3 regions of the Kaistia nematophila genome follow, and region 3 is predicted to be linked to each of the others. Evidence: riboswitches for the same ligand, from Rfam matches in the RefSeq annotation. Region 3 holds a riboswitch; each other region holds the start of a gene.
What was found. A riboswitch is a leader RNA that binds a small molecule or an ion and turns the genes downstream of it on or off. The one in region 3 is predicted to bind cobalamin.
Positions count from the first base shown of each region.

Region 1: linked by a shared signal. The riboswitch ahead of OSH07_RS11335 (ribonucleoside-diphosphate reductase subunit alpha) and the one ahead of OSH07_RS04635 (CbtB domain-containing protein) in region 3 are both predicted to bind cobalamin.
Region 2: linked by a shared signal. The riboswitch ahead of metE (5-methyltetrahydropteroyltriglutamate--homocysteine S-methyltransferase) and the one ahead of OSH07_RS04635 (CbtB domain-containing protein) in region 3 are both predicted to bind cobalamin.

Region 1 is NZ_JAPKNK010000004.1:97,869-103,672, reverse strand. Features, by position in the region: gene OSH07_RS11350 (ABC transporter substrate-binding protein) at 1-636, opposite strand, end outside; gene melA (alpha-glucosidase/alpha-galactosidase) at 801-2,276, opposite strand; gene OSH07_RS11340 (AraC family transcriptional regulator) at 2,519-3,391, shown strand; cobalamin riboswitch at 3,462-3,674, shown strand; gene OSH07_RS11335 (ribonucleoside-diphosphate reductase subunit alpha) at 3,783-5,804, shown strand, end outside.
Region 2 is NZ_JAPKNK010000002.1:660,165-665,968, forward strand. Features, by position in the region: gene OSH07_RS07390 (heavy metal translocating P-type ATPase) at 1-1,725, shown strand, start outside; gene metE (5-methyltetrahydropteroyltriglutamate--homocysteine S-methyltransferase) at 1,814-4,174, opposite strand; cobalamin riboswitch at 4,280-4,502, opposite strand; gene OSH07_RS07400 (ArsC family reductase) at 4,561-4,911, opposite strand; gene OSH07_RS07405 (efflux transporter outer membrane subunit) at 5,242-5,804, shown strand, end outside.
Region 3 is NZ_JAPKNK010000002.1:73,267-79,070, forward strand. Features, by position in the region: gene fdhF (formate dehydrogenase subunit alpha) at 1-129, shown strand, start outside; gene fdhD (formate dehydrogenase accessory sulfurtransferase FdhD) at 134-952, shown strand; gene OSH07_RS04615 (formate dehydrogenase subunit delta) at 942-1,175, shown strand; tRNA gene OSH07_RS04620 (tRNA-Asn) at 1,384-1,459, shown strand; tRNA gene OSH07_RS04625 (tRNA-Asn) at 1,550-1,625, shown strand; gene OSH07_RS04630 (hypothetical protein) at 1,841-2,098, shown strand; cobalamin riboswitch at 2,129-2,346, shown strand; gene OSH07_RS04635 (CbtB domain-containing protein) at 2,377-2,577, shown strand; gene OSH07_RS04640 (CbtA family protein) at 2,594-3,337, shown strand; gene cobU (bifunctional adenosylcobinamide kinase/adenosylcobinamide-phosphate guanylyltransferase) at 3,342-3,890, shown strand; gene cobW (cobalamin biosynthesis protein CobW) at 3,887-4,903, shown strand; gene cobN (cobaltochelatase subunit CobN) at 4,907-5,804, shown strand, end outside.

The sequences.
Region 1 (5,804 bases), on a different contig from region 3:
GGCGCCGTTCAGCGGCGTGACGTTCGGATCGTTGACGTTGTCGTTCCAGTAGAACATCGCGTCGGCGGTGGTGAAGGGCACGCCGTCCGACCACTTGGCGCCTTCGACCAGGTGCATGGTCAGCGTGTGGCCGTCTTCCGACCATTCCCAGCTCTTGGCGAGGTTCGGCAGCGGCTGCAGTTCGTCGACCTTGATCTGGAACAGCGGACCCGTGCGGGTCAGGCACTCGGACAGGCCGATGTCGATGCCGCCCCAGCCCTGCGACTGGCCGGCGGTGTAGTTCCAGCCTTCCGGCCGGCCGCCGATGACGTGGCGCATCGTGTCGCCATAGACGCCGATGCCGTCGACGGTGTTGCTCTTCTTGTAGACCATCGGCTCCTTCGGCAGGCGGTCCTTGACGGCGGGCAGCTTGCCGGTGGCGACGAAGTTCTTCGTGACCCAGTCGGGCTCGTGATATTCGGGCAGCGCCTTGAATTCGAGGATGTCGTTGACGCCGACATAGTCGATCTTGCCCTGGGCATCGAATTTCGGCGGATCGGGCGGCGTGATCGGAGCCTTCACCTGGGCCGTCGCGGCCAGGACCGAAACGCTCAGGAGCAGGCCGGCCCCACCAAGAGCCAATGCGTATCTGTTCATAGTTCCTCCCCTTTGAACGGCATCGACGCGACGCGCCGCCGCCTAGTCCCTTTTGCATTCCACAGCGGCAGCCGCCGAAGCGCCGTCCCAAGGGCGCGTCAGCGGCCACCGATCCGGCGCGGTGGCTCCTCCCGCCGCGCCGGATCCAGCTGTCGGGCCGGCGGCTACTCCGCCGCCTCGGCCCTTTCCTTGGCCCGCTCGGCGCGGACGGTCTCGATGCCGCGGACTTCGCGCCGGGCGGCGCCCTGCCAGTCGCGGGTCGCGACCGTCTTGTTGGCGAGCCGCGCCTTGGCGTCGTCGATGGCGTGGGCGTATTGCGGCAGCCAGCGCGCCTGGGCGACCAGCAGCTCGTCGACCATCTGCCAGACCTCGTCCGGCTGGCAGATCGCGCCGACCAGCGGGTCGTGCAGCACGGCGAGCTTCAGAAGCTCGACGTCGCCGGTGACGGCGGCATGCACAGCCATGCGCTGGACGTTGATCGACGACAGGCAGGTGGCGGCGCAGGCCTCCGGCAAGCGGATGCCGGCCGTCATGTTGAGGCCGAAACGGTCGACGAAGCCGGTCGACTCGATGATCGCATCCTCCGGCAGGTTGGCGATGATGCCGCGGTTCTTGACGTTGAAGTGGCCGCGATAGACGCGCCCGGTCTCCAGCGCCTCGAGGATGTGGCTGGCATGCTCGTTCGAGCGCTTCTTCGGATCGAGCGGCTTGCCGGCGTCTTCCAGGAACTTCGGGAAGTCGGTCTCGAACCAGTTGCGCGTCTCGGTCGAGTGGCGGAGATAGCCGCCGGTCTCGCCATGGATCCAGTTCGACATGTCGATCCAGCGATGGATCTCGTCCGGCCGCTTGCGGTACCAGGGCAGGTATTCCGACAGGTGGCCGTTGCTCTCGGTCGAGTAGAAGCCGAAGCGCTTCAGGACGTCGATGCGGACCTTTTCCTGCTGCGAATAGACGGGATGCGCCTCGAAGGCGGCGATCAGTTCGTCCTTGCCGATCTTGCGGCCGCGGAAGCGGATGTCGACGTACCAGGTCTGGTGGTTGATGCCCGAGCAGATGAATTCCAGCTCGCTCTCGTCGGTGGCACCGAGCACCTCGGCGATCTGCTCGCCGCCATGCTGCACGCCGTGGCAGAGGCCGATCGTGTCGACCTTGCCGTATTCGATCGCCGCCCAGGTGTTCATCGCCATCGGGTTGGCGTAGTTCAGGAAGCGCGCGCCCGGCTCGGCGACTTCGCGGATGTCCTTGCAGAAATCGAGGATGACCGGGATGTTGCGCTGGCCATAGAGGATGCCGCCGGCGCAGATCGTGTCGCCGACGCACTGGTCGACGCCGTACTTCAGCGGGATGCGGATGTCGTCGGCATAGGCTTCGAGGCCGCCGACGCGCACGCAGCTGATCACGTAGCGGGCGCCGGCCAGCGCCTCGCGGCGGTTGGTGGTCGCCGTGATCCGGGTCGGCAGCTTGTTCTCCGCGACCATGCGGTCGAGGATCTGGCGGACCATGGAGAGATTGTGCTCGCTGATGTCGGTCAGCGCGAATTCGACCTCGCGCAGTTCCGGCACGCAGAGGATGTCGGAGACCAGCTTCTTGGTGAAGCCGACGCTGCCGGCGCCGATAATGGCGATCTTGAAACTAGACATGGCGTTTCTGGGGTTCCTCGGGGGCGGTCGTCGCGCCAGCGGCGCTATGCCAGGCCGCGCGGCGCGATGGGGCATTCAGAAAAGGTTCGAAATTGCCTCGAATTCGGCAGGGCGCTGGCAGCCTTGGGTGGTATTGGCTCATCCGGCTGCTCTTTTTCTTCGCCCGGTCGCTCTGCGTGAGGCTAGTATGCGCAAGGTTCAGGCACGGACCAGAGAGAATTTGTGCTTTCGCGGGTGATTTTATGCTCGACAAACTGGCGCTTCGCGCCCCGGTCATGAAGACGGTTTCGCTGCCGCGCGGCCGCCACAGGCTGCACACCATGCCGACCAGCACGGGCTACGAGACGCGCAGCGACGCGAGCTATAGCTGGGACGGCCGCAAGCGCGGCCAGACCCCTTTCACCGTGCTTCAGCACACCGTTTCGGGCTTCGGCAACCTGCGCTATGAGCGGCGCAATTATCGCGTCGGCGCGGGCGAGACGATGCTGGTGATCGTGCCGCACAACCACTGCTATTCCGTCGAGCCGGGCACGCCCTGGGAGTTCTTCTGGATCTCGATGAACGGGCAGGAAGCGCTCCGCATCCATCGCCAGATCCTGGAAGCCACGGGGCCGATCCTGCGGCTCCGGCCCGACACCATCGACCACCTCGCCGATTGCAGCCTGCGGCTGGTCGAGGGCGGCGGCGAGACCCCCGGCGCGGCTTCGGCGATCGCCTACGAGGCGGCGACGGCGCTCTATGACGACGTGTTCGGCTCGCATGGCGCCTCGCTCGCCGACAATGGCGTCATCCAGCGCGTGATCGAGCACATCCTCGCGAATCTCGACAAGCCGCTGTCGGTGCCGGAGCTGGCCGAATTCTCCGGCTTCAGCCGGGCGCATTTCTCGCGCATGTTCGCGGCGAGCGAGGGCATGCCGCCGGCCGAGTTCGTGCTGCAGGAGCGGATGCGCCGCGCCGCCCGCCTGCTCGCCGGCCAGCAGGTCTTGTCGGTGAAGGAGGTCGCGGTGCTGTCCGGCTTCGACGATTCCAACTATTTCGCCAAGGTGTTCCGCCGCTTCTTCGGCACCAGTCCGACCGAGTTCCGCACCACCGGCATGTATGCGAGCGCCTGCTGAGGCCGGCCGCCCACCTGATTCGTTGTGAGTCAAGAATAACTACATGTTGACGGAGAAAGCCGAGAAGCGCACTACATCTGCGTGTCGAGGCTCTTTCGAGTCGCAAGATCCGGGAGTTTGAGGGAATGCCGGGACGCCCTGAAAAGGGTGAAGCCGGAGCTGCCCCCGCAACTGTGAACGGCGAGTATCTGTCCGGAGAGACCACTGGAACCGTGAGGTTCCGGGAAGGTGGGCAGAACGACGACCCGTGAGCCAGGAGACCTGCCTCGACAGATTGAAAACGTCCTCGGGCGGGGTGTCCCGGTGGAGCGCTGGAACCGTGCGGCCTTTTTCGGGCCGCGCGTTCTATTCGCTTCGGCTCGCCCCCGCTCCAACATCTGGGCTGAAGCCGATGTCACTCACGATCGATTCCGACCGCAGCGTACCCCTCGCGTCCAACCCGTCGCATTCGCCGGTTCCGGTTCCGTCCAAGGCGTCTGCCGCCGCCACGCCGGCATTTCATGTCATTCGTCGCAACGGCTCGGTGTCGCCCTTCGACGCCGCCAAGATCGCCGTCGCGCTCACCAAGGCGTTTCTCGCCGTCGAGGGCAACAGCGCCGCCGCCTCGCGCCGCGTGCACGAGATCGTCGACGACCTGACCGGCCAGATCGTCAGCGCGCTGACGCGCCGCGTCGGCTCCGATCGCGCGCTGCATATCGAGGACGTGCAGGACCAGGTCGAGCTGGCGCTGATGCGCGGCGAGCACCACAAGGTCGCCCGCGCCTATGTGCTCTATCGCGAGGAGCGCGCCCGCGCCCGCCGCACGGCCGAGGCGGCCGTTCCCGCCGGCGCGCCGCTGTTCCAGGTGCGCGGCGCCGACGGCATCCTCCGCCCGCTCGACGAGCGCCGCCTGCAGCTCGTGGTCGACGAGGCCTGCGCCGGCCTCGCCGATGTCGACGCCGCCGCGATCCTCGCCGAGACGCGCCGCAACCTCTATGACGGCATCTCGCCGGCCGAGCTGGCGCTGGCGCCGGTGATGGCGGCGCGCACGCTGGTCGAGAGCGAGCCCAACTACGCCTTTGTCAGCGCCCGCCTGCTGCTCGACATGCTGCGCGCCGAGGCCGTCTCCTTCGTCGAGGGCGTCGTGGCGCAGCCGACCCAGGCCGAGATGGCGACCCGCTATGCCGACTATTTCCCCGCCTTCATCCGCGTCGGCATCGAGCACGAGCTGGTCGATCCCGAGCTCGGCCGCTACGACCTCGCCCGCCTTGCCGCGGCGCTGAAGCCCGAACGCGACCTCAACTTCCAGTTCCTGGGCCTGCAGACCCTCTACGATCGCTATTTCCTGCAGACCGGCGGCACCCGCATCGAGCTGCCGCAGGCCTTCTTCATGCGCGTCGCCATGGGCCTGGCGCTGCGCGAGATCGACCGCGAGACGCGGGCGATCGAGTTCTACGACCTCTTGTCGTCGTTCGATTTCATGGCCTCGACGCCGACCCTGTTCAATTCCGGCACGCTGCGGCCGCAGCTTTCCTCCTGCTTCCTGACCACGGTGCCGGACGATCTCGACGGCATCTTCAAGTCGGTGAAGGACAATGCGCTGCTGGCAAAGTATTCCGGCGGCCTCGGCAATGACTGGACGCGCGTGCGCGGCCTCGGCGCCCACATCAAGGGCACGAATGGCGAGAGCCAGGGCGTGGTGCCGTTCCTGAAGGTGGCGAACGACACCGCGATCGCCGTCAATCAGGGTGGCAAGCGCAAGGGCGCCGTCTGCGCCTATCTCGAGACCTGGCATGTCGACATCGAGGAATTCCTCGATCTCCGCAAGAACACCGGCGACGACCGCCGCCGCACGCATGACATGAACACCGCCAACTGGGTGCCGGACCTGTTCATGCAGCGCGTCGCCGAGGACGGCGTCTGGACGCTGTTCTCGCCCGACGAGACGCCGGACCTGCACGACCTCTACGGCCCCGCCTTCAAGACCGCCTATGAGGGCTACGAGGCGAAGGCGAAGCGCGGCGAGATGCGCGTCCACAAGGAGGTCAAGGCGACCGACCTCTGGCGCCGCATGCTGACCATGCTGTTCGAGACCGGGCATCCCTGGATCACCTTCAAGGATCCCTGCAACATCCGCTCGCCGCAGCGCCATGCCGGCGTCGTGCACTCGTCCAATCTCTGCACCGAGATCACGCTCAACACCTCGAACGACGAGGTCGCGGTCTGCAATCTCGGCTCGATCAACCTCGCCCACCACATCGTCGGCGACGGCCTCGATCTCGACCGGCTGGCGCGCACCGTCCAGACGGCGATGCGGATGCTCGACAACGTCATCGACATCAATTTCTACACGATCCCGGAGGCGCGCCGCTCCAACCTGCGCCATCGTCCGGTCGGCCTTGGCCTGATGGGCTTCCAGGACGCGCTGCAGGCG
Region 2 (5,804 bases), 590 kb from region 3:
TCCTTCGTCTGGGGCCTGGCAACGCTGCCGGTCCTGCTCAGCCTGCTGATCCAGATCGTCACCTCGCTCCGGCGCGGCGATGCCGGGCTCGACATCATCGCAGCGCTTTCCATGTCGGCGGCGCTCGCCTTCGGCGAGCCGCTCGCCGGCAACGTCGTAGCCCTGATGTATGCAGGCGGCCAGTTTCTCGAAAACTTTGCCGAGCGTCGCGCCCGCCGCGAGATGACCGCGCTACTCGGCCGGGTCGCCCGCACGGCGATGAAGCATGGCCCGGACGGGCTGCAGGAGGTGGCGATCGAGAGCCTGGCGCCCGGCGACCGGCTGCTGATCCGGCAAGGCGAGGTGCTCCCCGTCGATGGCGTCGTCGCCAGCCGGAGCGCCACGATCGAAACCTCGGCGCTGACCGGCGAATCCCTGCCCGTCACGGTCGAAAGCGGCGGCGAGGCGCTGAGCGGCACGACGGCGATCGGCCCGCCTTTCGATCTCACCGTGCTGCGCCCCGCCGCCGACAGCGCCTATGCGGGCATCGTGCGGCTCGTCGAGTCGGCGCAGCAATCGAAGGCGCCCTCGGTCCGCCTCGCCGATCGCTACGCGCTCTGGTTCCTCGCGCTGACGCTGCTGCTCTCCGGCGGCGCGTGGATCTGGACCGGCGACCCGATTCGCGCGCTTGCCGTGCTGGTAGTGGCGACACCCTGCCCGCTCATCCTCGCCGTACCCGTCGCGATCATCGCCGGCATCTCGCGGGCGGCCGGCGTCGGCGTTCTGGTCAAGGGCGGCGGCGCGCTGGAAGCGCTGGGCCGCGCCCGCGTCGCCGTGCTCGACAAGACCGGCACGCTGACCCATGGCCGCGCCGGACTCTCCGACATCTGGGCCGCGCCCGGCTTCGAGGCCGACGAGATCCTACGCCTCGCCGCCTCGCTCGATCAGGCTTCGACCCATGTCATGGCCGAGGCGCTGATCGAGGCCGCGCGGGCGCGCTCGCTCCGCCTCTCAACGCCGCAGAACGTGCTGGAGACGGCGGGCGCCGGGCTCGCGGGCATCGTCGACGGCCGCAAGGTCGCCGTCGGCGGCTCGATCTATGCGCGCGACCATGTCGGCGACAATGGCAGGATCGGCAAGCCGGCCTTCGCAAGCGGCGCCGCTACCGTCGACGTGGTCGTGGACGGCACGCTGGCCGGCGTGCTGGTGCTAGCCGATCCGATGCGCGGCGACGCGGCGACCGTCATCCAGCGCCTGCGCAAGGCCGGCATCGACCGCATCGTGCTGGCGACGGGCGATCGCGCCGCCGTGGCGAGGCCGCTGGTCGAGGCCCTGCGCATCGACGCGCTCAAGGCCGACCTGACGCCGCAGGAAAAGGTCGATGTCGTGCTGGAGGCGCGCAAGATCGGCCCCGTCATGATGGTAGGCGACGGCGTCAATGACGCACCGGCGCTCGCGGTCGCCGACGTGGGCGTCGCCATGGGCGCGCGCGGCGCGGCCGCCTCGTCGGAATCGGCCGATGTCGTGCTGCTGGTCGACCGGCTCGACCGCCTCGCCGATGCGATCGGAATCTCGCATCGCTCGGCAAAGATCGCGATGCAGAGCGTGGTCGTCGGGCTCGGCCTTTCGATCCTCGCCATGATCGCCGCCGCGCTCGGCTACCTGCAGCCACTGCAGGGCGCACTTCTGCAGGAGGCGATCGACGTCGCCGTGATCCTGAACGCGCTGCGCGCCCTGCGAGGATAACCGCGCAAGCCGTTGGCCGGACTCGCCTTTGTCGGCCTCGCCTTTCGCCATGCCGGAGAGGGCTCCCCGGCATGGCTGACACCCGGAGTTACTCCGTGGCTTCGGCGAAGCGCGCCCGCAATTGCCGGGCGGCTGCCACCATGTTGACGAGCGCCGGGCGGACTTCCTCCCATTTGCGCGTCTTCAGCCCGCAATCCGGATTGACCCAGATCTGGCTCGCCCGCAGGCGCTCGACCGCCTTGTCGAGCAGGTCGGTCATCTCTGCTACCGCCGGCACGCGCGGCGAGTGGATGTCGTAGATGCCCGGCCCGATGTCGTTCGGATAATTGTCGCCGACGAAGGCTTCGAGCAGCTCCATCTTCGAGCGCGACGTCTCGATCGAGATCACGTCGGCATCCATCGCCGCGATGGCGTCGATGATGTCGTTGAACTCGGAATAGCACATGTGGGTGTGGATCTGGGTCCGGTCAGCGACGCCCGAGGCGCAGAGCCGGAAGCTCTCGACGGCCCAGGCGAGATAGGGACCCCATTCGCCGCGCCGGAGCGGCAGGCCCTCGCGCAGCGCCGCCTCGTCGATCTGGATCATGCACGCGCCGGCCTTCTCGAGATCCTGCACCTCGTCGCGGATGGCGAGCGCGATCTGCCGGCATGCGACACTGCGCGGAACGTCGTCGCGCACGAACGACCAGTTCAGGATCGTCACCGGTCCGGTCAGCATGCCCTTCATCGGCTTGCTCGTCACCGACTGGGCATAGCGCCACCATTCGACCGTCATCGGCTTCGGCCGCGACACGTCGCCGAACAGGATCGGCGGCCGCACATAGCGCGAGCCATAGCTCTGCACCCAGCCGGACTTGGTGAAGGCGAAGCCGGCGAGCTGTTCGCCGAAATACTGCACCATGTCGTTGCGCTCGAACTCGCCATGGACGAGCACGTCGAGCCCGATTTCCTCCTGCCAGCGGATCGCCGCCTCGGTCTCATGGCACAGGAACGCCTCATAGGCGGTGTCGTCCAGGGCGCCCTTGGCATGCGCGGCGCGCGCCTTGCGCACCTCTGACGTCTGCGGGAAGGAGCCGATCGTCGTCGTCGGGAAGGCCGGCAGGTCGAGCACGCCCTGCTGCAGCGCGTGCCGCTCGACAAACGGGCTCGCCCGCCGCGCTTGCTCGGCGGTGACGGCGGCGGAGCGGGCCGCCACGGCGGCGTCATGAACCCGGGGCGACGTCGAACGCGTGCCGACGGCAAGCACCGAGGCGGCGATCTCGGCGGCGACGCTCTCGCGCCCGCCCGCCAGCGCCCGGCCGAGGCTCGCCAGTTCGCCCATCTTCTGGACGGAGAAGGCCAGCCAGCTCTTCAGCTCGGCGTCGAGTTCGGTTTCCTGTTCCAGGTCGATCGGCACATGCAGCAGCGAACAGGACGAAGCGATCTGGATATGATCCGAACCCCGGCGCGCCACCACCGGCTCCAGCCGGTCGAGCAGGGTGGCGAGATTGGCGCGCCAGATGTTGCGGCCGTCGATGACACCAAGCGACAGCACGAGCCCGCGCGGCGCCTTCGCCAGCACGGCATCGAGCTGCTCCGGCGCGCGAACGAGATCGAGATGCAGGCCCGCGACGGGCAGCTCCAGCGCGGTGTCGAGATTGTCGCCGAGCGCGCCGAAATAGGGGGTGAGCATCAGCTTCAGCTTGGGCAGCGCATAGGCGAACATGCCGTAGGCGACGCGGAGCGCCTGCCGGCTCTTGTCGTCGAGGTCGAGGACGAGGCAGGGCTCGTCAATCTGCACCCATTCGGCGCCGTTCGCCGCCAGCCGGCGCAGCATCTCGACATAGGCCGGCAGCAGGCCGGGCAGCAGCGACAGCGGATCGAGCGAGGCATCCTTGCTCTTGCCGAGTTTCAGATAGCTGACGGGACCGAGCAGCACCGGCCGCGTCTCGTAGCCGAGCGCCTTCGCCTCCAGATATTCGTCAAGCGGCTTGGTCGCGGCGAGGCTGAAGCGCTGCCCGGCCGTGAATTCCGGCACCATGTAGTGGTAGTTGGTGTCGAACCACTTCGTCATTTCGAGCGCCGGCACGCCCTGCCCCGCGCCGTGATGATGATGCCCGCAATCCGCATGCGCGCCATCGCCCTGGCTGCCGCGCGCCATGGCGAAATAGGTGTCGAGCGGCACCGGGCCGCCGGTCCAGCCATAGATCTCCGGGATCGCCCCGACCATGAGGCTGGTGTCGAGCACATGGTCATAGAGCGAGAAATCGTTCGACGGGATGTTGGTGACGCCGAGCGCATGCTGGCGCGCCCAGTTGGAGGCGCGAAGCGCGGCGGCGCTGGCGAGCAGGTCATCGGAGCGGCTCTTGCCGGACCAGTAGCTTTCGAGGGCAGACTTGAGCTCGCGGCGCGGACCGATCCGCGGCGTACCGAGCGTGCTGACAGGCAGCGTGGAAGGAGAAGGAGACATCGGCTTACCCCAAATGTTTGGGGGCAAAGGCCGAGCGGACGCATGCGTAGAATCCCGGCGCGAAGAACGGCGGGCGCAAGCGCACCACCGGGACACCCCGCCCAGGGACGTTATGAGGTCGCGGCAGGTCTCCTGGCTCGCGGGTCGCCGCCCCGGCCCGGCCTTCCCGAAGCTCTCGCTTCAGTGACACGGAATGGACCCGGGCTCGCCGCTCACAGTTGCGGGGGCAGCTCCGGCATTGCCCGCCCCTTCGGACAGACGCACCGGATTCCCTCTTAGCCCTGGCGCCGCGCAGACGGCCCAGGGAACCACGACGCCCGACTCCTAGGCGTCGTGCCGCCCTCCGTCAAGCGGGATATAAAGATATCCTTATATCAACATGAGGCCTATTCGAACGCCGCCGCATAGATCTCCGGCTTGAAGCCGGCCAGCAGGCGACCGTCGCCGAGATCGAGGATCGGCCGCTTGATCATCGAGGGCTGCGCCTGCATCAGGCCGATCGCCTTGCTGGCGTCGAGATCCTGCTTGTCGGCGTCTTCGAGCTTGCGGAACGTCGTTCCCGCCCGGTTCAGCACCGTCTCCCAGCCCAGCTCGCCGACCCAGCGATCGAGATGGGCGCGATCGATGCCCTCGGCCTTGTAATCATGGAACGCATAGGAAATGCCATTGGCATCAAGCCACTGCCGGGCTTTCTTCATCGTGTCGCAGTTCTTGATGCCGTAGATCGTGACCGTCACGCCGTCTTTCTCCTGTGAGGCAGGCTGGCTGGATCCAGCCGCCCGCGATTCCCTGCGCCGATCATAGCGGCTGCCACGCCAGACATGCAGATCCGGCCTCCGCGAAGGCCGCGTGCAAGACGCCGCAGCGCAATCTGCATGCGGCCATGCGCCCTGCCGGGCGGCGTTGACGGGCCGTCGAGCCGACGAATATAGCTAGCCTTCATTATAATTAATTTGGATTCACACTTGCTTCTTCAAAGGCTTCCGGTCGCCCGGCAATTTGCGGAACCGCGCTCCGGACAGGCTCCATCCGGAGCATCCCAGCGCACGTCCGCCAGACTGTCCCGTCTGGGGCTGCTGCTTGCCCTGACGACGGCGCTCGGCGGCTGCGTCGTCGTCGGGCCGGATGTCGAGAAGCCGACAGTCTCGCTGCCGATGAAATGGAGCGCCGGCTCCGCGGTCAAGCCGTCGAAGCCGCCGGAGCTGTCGCAATGGTGGCAACACCTCGGCGACCCGATGCTCGATGATCTGGTGAACGAGGCCGTCGCCGGCAATCTCGACGTCGCCACCGCCAAGGCCAGCATCCGCGAAGCGCGCGCCAGCTACCGCCAGACGGTCGGCACGCTTCTGCCGTCGGCCAATGGCAGCGGCGCCGCCACGCGCAGCAAGAGCAATGGCGACGTCTCCAGCCAGTTCCAGGCCGGGCTCGACGCCAGCTGGGAGCTCGACCTCTTCGGCGGCAACAAGCGCGCCGTCGAGGCGGCCCGCTATGGCATGGATGCGGCCGAGGAAGAATTGCGCGCGGCTCTGCTCACCATGATCGGCGACGTCGCCAGCAACTATGTCACCGCCCGCGGCTACCAGGCCCGCATCGCGCTCGCCAGGCGCACGGCGGCATCGCAGCGCGAGAC
Region 3 (5,804 bases):
TGCCCGGAATACAAGGTGACGGCGGTGCAGGTTTCCGCCTCCAACGGCCCGACGGCCTGGCAGGAGAGCTACGAGGACCGCGCCCGCAGCAGCCGTCGAATCCTGCCGGTCGTCGAGGCGGCGGAGTAGGGCCATGAAATCGCCCGTCCGCCGCGTGCCGAGGATGCTCTGGCGCGCCGATGGCGCGGCGGCGGGCGAGCGCGCGATCCCGGAGGAGGTAGCTGTCGCCCTGACCTATGACGGCAGCACGCAGGCCGTGATGATGGCGACGCCGGCGGACCTCGAGGACTTCGCCGTCGGCTTCAGCCTCTCGGAAGGCATCGTCGCGGATGCGCCCGAGATCGAGCGGCTTGAAATCGTCGAGCAGGAGATCGGCGTCGAGCTGCGCATGTGGCTCGCCGCGTCTCGCGGCCAGGCGCTGGCGCAGCGTCGGCGCTACATGGCCGGGCCGACCGGCTGCGGCCTCTGCGGCATCGACAGCCTCGCCGAGGCGATGCGCCGTGTGCCGCCGGTCGACCAGGCCACGCGCTTCAGCGCGCGGGAGATCCGCGGCGCGCTGGCGGCGCTGGCGCCGCTGCAATTGTTGAACGGCGAGACCCATTCCATGCATGCCGCCGCTTTCGCGCTGCCGGGGAAGGGCGTCGTTGCATTGCGCGAGGATGTCGGTCGCCACAATGCGCTCGACAAGCTCTGCGGTGCGCTGGCGCGGGACGGCATCGACGGGGCGTCCGGCATGGTGATCCTGACCAGCCGCGTCTCGGTCGAGATGGTGCAGAAGACGGCCATGATCGGCGCGCCGTTGATTGTCGCCGTGTCGGCGCCGACCGCGCTCGCCGTCCGCACAGCCGAGGCCGCCGGCATCACGCTGGCGGCCATCGCGCGCGGCGACAGCTTCGAAGTCTTCACCCATCCGCATCGGATTGCCGAGGAAGTTGCAGCCCATGTCGTCTGATACGTCCGAGAAGCTCGTCTACATGGCGAACCAGATCGGCAAGTTCTTCGCCAGCCAGGGCGCGGAGAAGGCCCCTGCGGCGATCGCCGAGCATCTGCGCAAGTTCTGGGACCCCCGGATGCGGGCCGGCATTCTCGCCCATCTCGACGCCGGCGGCGCCGGGCTCGACCCGCTCGTCCGCCAGGCGGTGGAGAGATTGCGCGAGATGGCGGCGGCGCGATAGGCGCGTTCGGGCGGCCGGGAGACCGCCCGGCGATATTTATGCGGCTGCGGATCCGGGTTCGATCGTTCGAGTTATCCCCACGCCAAACCCGCGGGAACGCTACGTTTTGGCGCCCCTTGCCCTATATGGGCGGAAAACATGCGTTTTAGGTCTTTGCAAGCCGATACGGGCTTTGCTATAGCCTCGCTCACAGCAGCGGCGACGCTGTTCCGCGATAGCTCAGTTGGTAGAGCAGGTGACTGTTAATCACCGGGTCGTTGGTTCGAGTCCAACTCGCGGAGCCAAATTCGATCAAGGGGTTGGATGGATAGCCATCTAGCCCCTTGATTGTTTCCGAGCCTCGACGAGGCGAGGAAAGGGGCCGCATACGCTGTTCCGCGATAGCTCAGTTGGTAGAGCAGGTGACTGTTAATCACCGGGTCGTTGGTTCGAGTCCAACTCGCGGAGCCAGTTTTGATCAAGGGGTCGGATGGATAGCCATCCGGCCCCTTGATTGTTTTCCGCCTCGCGCTTGGCGCTCGGCGTCTCTCCCGGTTCACTGCGGACGGCAGGACGGGGTGTTGCAATCGGGCCGGCCTCTTCCACATAAAAGGACAGCCTCGAGCCTCCCGCGACGCGGGTTGATGGCGGGCTTTGAACAATCCTCCCGGGAGTGCCCGACCCGCATGGCATCCATTCGTTTCGGCAAGAAGGCGATCTCCCTCCCGCGCAGCCGCACGGCGCGCGTCGCCATCGGCGGCGGCTTCCTGCTGGGCGGCGTGCTCGGATTCCTGCCGGTGCTCGGCTTCTGGATGGTGCCGGTCGGGCTGGTGGTGCTGTCGCACGATTTTCCGCGCGTGCGGCGCCTGCGCCGGCAATCCGAAGTCGCGATCCTCCGCCGCTGGGCCCACTTTCGCAACAAGGGCACCGCCGCCGCCAAATGAGCGGCGACTTGCGCCGGAGCGGCAATCCATCTAGCGTCATTTTGCGTCGGTTCCCCCGATGGACCCAAGGTTCAGGGGGATGAAATGGGAATTCGGTACGGAAGGACCCCTAGCGGGATTCCAATGCCGAAGCTGCCCCCGCAACTGTATGCGGCGAGCGACCTCGCGATGGCCACTGGGAAACCGGGAAGGCGTCGAGGAAGCTGCGACCCGCGAGCCAGGAGACCAGCCAGCGCCTCATACCAGTCAGCCGTCGGTGGGACGGCCAAGGAGACGCTATGTCCAATCTTTCCAAGGCCGCAACGCGGTCCACGTCGATTTCCGGTGTAGAGGCGCAGGCGGGTTCCCGCATCGTCCCGGCCCTGTTCGCCGTCGCCTTCGGTCTGTTCCTGTTCATCGGCACCGGCTTCGCCGCGCCGAGCCTGATCCACAACGCGACTCACGACACCCGGCATTCCCTCGGTCTGCCCTGCCACTGACGCCATAGGGATCAACATGTTCAAGACGATCATCCTCAGCGCCTTCGGCGCGGGGCTTGCCGTGGGCATTGCGCTGTCCGTCGTTCAGGCGGTCACCACCGAGCCTCTGATCCTCCACGCCGAAACCTTCGAGAACGCCGAGCCGGCGCCGGCCGCCGCCGCCGCGCCGCACGAGCACTCGACGACCGAGGCCCATGCGCATGAGGCGGCCGCTCCCGAAGCCGCTCCGGCGCATCAGCATGACGAGGACGCGTGGTCGCCGGCGGACGGCTTCGAGCGCTCGGCCTACACGCTGCTCGCCAACCTGCTGATGGGGGTCGGCGTTTCGGCCGTTCTGCTCGGCCTGATGTCGATCCGCGGCGGCAAGATCGACGCGCGCACCGGCGTGCTCTGGGGCGTGGCCGGCTTCTTCGCCGCCTCGCTGCTGCCGTCGCTCGGCCTGTCGCCGGAGCTTCCCGGCACGGCAGCCGCCGAGGTCACCTCGCGGCAGGTCTGGTGGCTCTCGACCGTCGCTGCCTCGGCGATCGGCCTTGCGCTGATCGTTTTCAGCGGTTCGTGGCTGCTGAAGGCTGCCGGCCTTGTCATCGGCGTGCTGCCGCATGTGATCGGCGCACCGGTGCCGCCGACGCTCGAAGCCTCCTATCCGGCTGGCCTCGGCGGCGAGTTCGTCGCGGCCTCGCTGGTGGTCAGCGCGCTGCTATGGGCGCTGTCGGGCCTCTTCTCCGGCTGGCTCTATCAGCGCCTGTCCCGGACGGCCTGAGATCGTGGCACCTTCCGCGCCGCGCACGGCGCTCGTCCTCGGCGGCGCCCGCTCCGGCAAGAGCCGCTTCGCCGAGGAACTGGTGGCCCGCACCGGGTTGCCGGCCACCTACCTCGCCACCGCCGAGATCCGCGATGCTGAAATGCAGGCGCGGATTTCGGCGCATCGCGACCGGCGAGGCCTCGACTGGACGACGGTGGAAGAGCCGCTCGACCTGACAGCCCGGCTGGCTGATCTCGCCGATCCCGGCCGCGTCATCCTCGTCGATTGCCTGACGCTCTGGCTCTCCAACCTGATGGAAGCGGAACGTGACGTCGTCAGTGAGGGCGACGCGCTGGCGGCCGCGCTCGCCGAAGCGAGGGGGCCGGTCGTGCTGGTCTCCAACGAGGTCGGTTCCGGCATCGTGCCGATGAACGCGCTCGCTCGTCGCTTCGCCGACGAGCAGGGCCGCCTCAATCAGAAGATCGCCGCCGCCGTGCAGACCGTCTTTCTTGTGGCCGCTGGCCTCCCGGTGCGCCTGAAACCCAATCCGAACCCGGAGTTCGTCCTTTGACCGCCCGTATTCCCGCCACCATCGTCACCGGCTTCCTGGGAGCCGGCAAGACCACGCTGATCCGCAACCTGATCGCCGGCGCCGAAGGCCGCCGCATCGCGCTGATCGTCAACGAATTCGGCGACATGGGCTTTGACGGCTCGCTGCTGTCGGATTGCGACGACGACGACTGCAAGCCGGATACGGTGATCGAGCTCACCAATGGCTGCATCTGCTGCACCGTCGCCGACGATTTCCTGCCGACGATCGAGCAACTGCTCGCCCGCGAGCCGGCGCCCGATCACATCGTCATCGAGACATCCGGGCTGGCATTGCCGCAGCCGCTCGTGCGCGCCTTCACCTGGCCGACCGTCCGCCATCGCGTCACCATCGACGGCGTCATCACCGTCGTCGATGCCGAGGCCGTCGCGGCCGGCCGCTTCGCCCATGACGAGGAGGCCGTGGCCGCCCAGCGCGCCGCCGACGAATCCCTCGATCACGAGGATCCGATCGAGGAACTCTTTGAAGACCAGCTTTCCTGCGCCGATCTGATCGTCTTTTCCAAGACCGATCTGGTCGACGCCAAACAGATCGAGGAAGTGGCCGAGATCGTCGCCCGCGATGCCCGCAAGGAAGCGCGCGTCGTTCATGCCAATGCATCGGGCCTGCCGGCATCGGTGCTGCTCGGCGTGGGGGCGGCGGCGGAAGACGACGCCTTCGAGCGCAAGAGCCATCACGACCTTGAAGGGGAGGAGCACGATCACGACGATTTCGACACCTTCATCGTCGATGTCGCCGAACTGCCGTCGATCGAGGCGCTGGGCAGCCGCGTCCGCGCTGCCATGGCGGAAAAGGGCGTGCTGCGCATAAAGGGCAGGGCGTCGGTCGCCGGCAAGGCGGCGCCCGCCGTCGTGCAGGCCGTCGGCCCCCGCGTCGACACCTATTTCGCGCCGGGCGGCAATGCCGGCCGTCTCGTGGTGATCGGCGAGCGCGGCCTCGACGCGGCTGCCATCTCGGCCCATTTCAAGGCCTGAGCCATGCATCTTGTCGCCGGCGAAATGGAGCGGATCGACGATGGCGGCAGCGCCGTCGATCTCGACCAGTCGCCCGGCGACATCATCATCCTGTCGGCGGCGGATACGGAACTCGCCGCCTTCGCCTCGGCCTTCGCGCGTGAGCCGGAAGGGCCGTCGCTGCGTCTCGCCAATCTGATGCAGCTGACGCATCCCTATTCGGTCGATCTCTACCTCGAAAAGACGGTCACCAAGGCGAAGCTCGTCTTCATCCGCATGATGGGCGGCGTCGGCTACTGGCCCTATGGGCTGGAGGCATTGCGGGCGCTTTCGCGCGCCGGCGGGCCGCAGATGGTCGTCGTGCCGGGTGAGGATCGCTGGGACGCGGCGCTGGAGGCGTACACGACCGTGGCGCCGGAGATCGCCCAAAGACTCTGGCGCTATTGCGCCGAGGGAGGCGCGGTCAATATCGGCCGGGCGCTCGCCTATTGCAGACACGTCATCGGCGAGGGCGAACAGCCGCCGGAGCCGCAGGTTCTGCCGGAAGTCGGCTTCTACCGGCCGGGCGAGGGCGTGGTCTCGGAGCCCTTGCGCCGCAGCGAGGCCGGCCGGCCCGTGGCGCTGCTGACCTTCTATCGCTCCGTCATTCCCGGCGGCTCGACCGAGCCCGTCGACGCGCTGATCGAGGCGCTCGACCGCGAGGGGATTTCGACCGCGGCGATCTTCGCCTCCAGCCTGAAGAACGAGGCGGCCGCCGCCTTCGTCGAAAAGGCGGTCGACGATCTCGCGCCTTCGATCGTGCTCAATGCCACGGCCTTTGCCATCTCGCGTCCCGGCCGCGCACACGAGACAACCGTGCTCGACCGCGCCGGGCGGCCGGTGCTGCAGGTCGTCTTCGCCGGTACCAGCCGCGAGGCGTGGC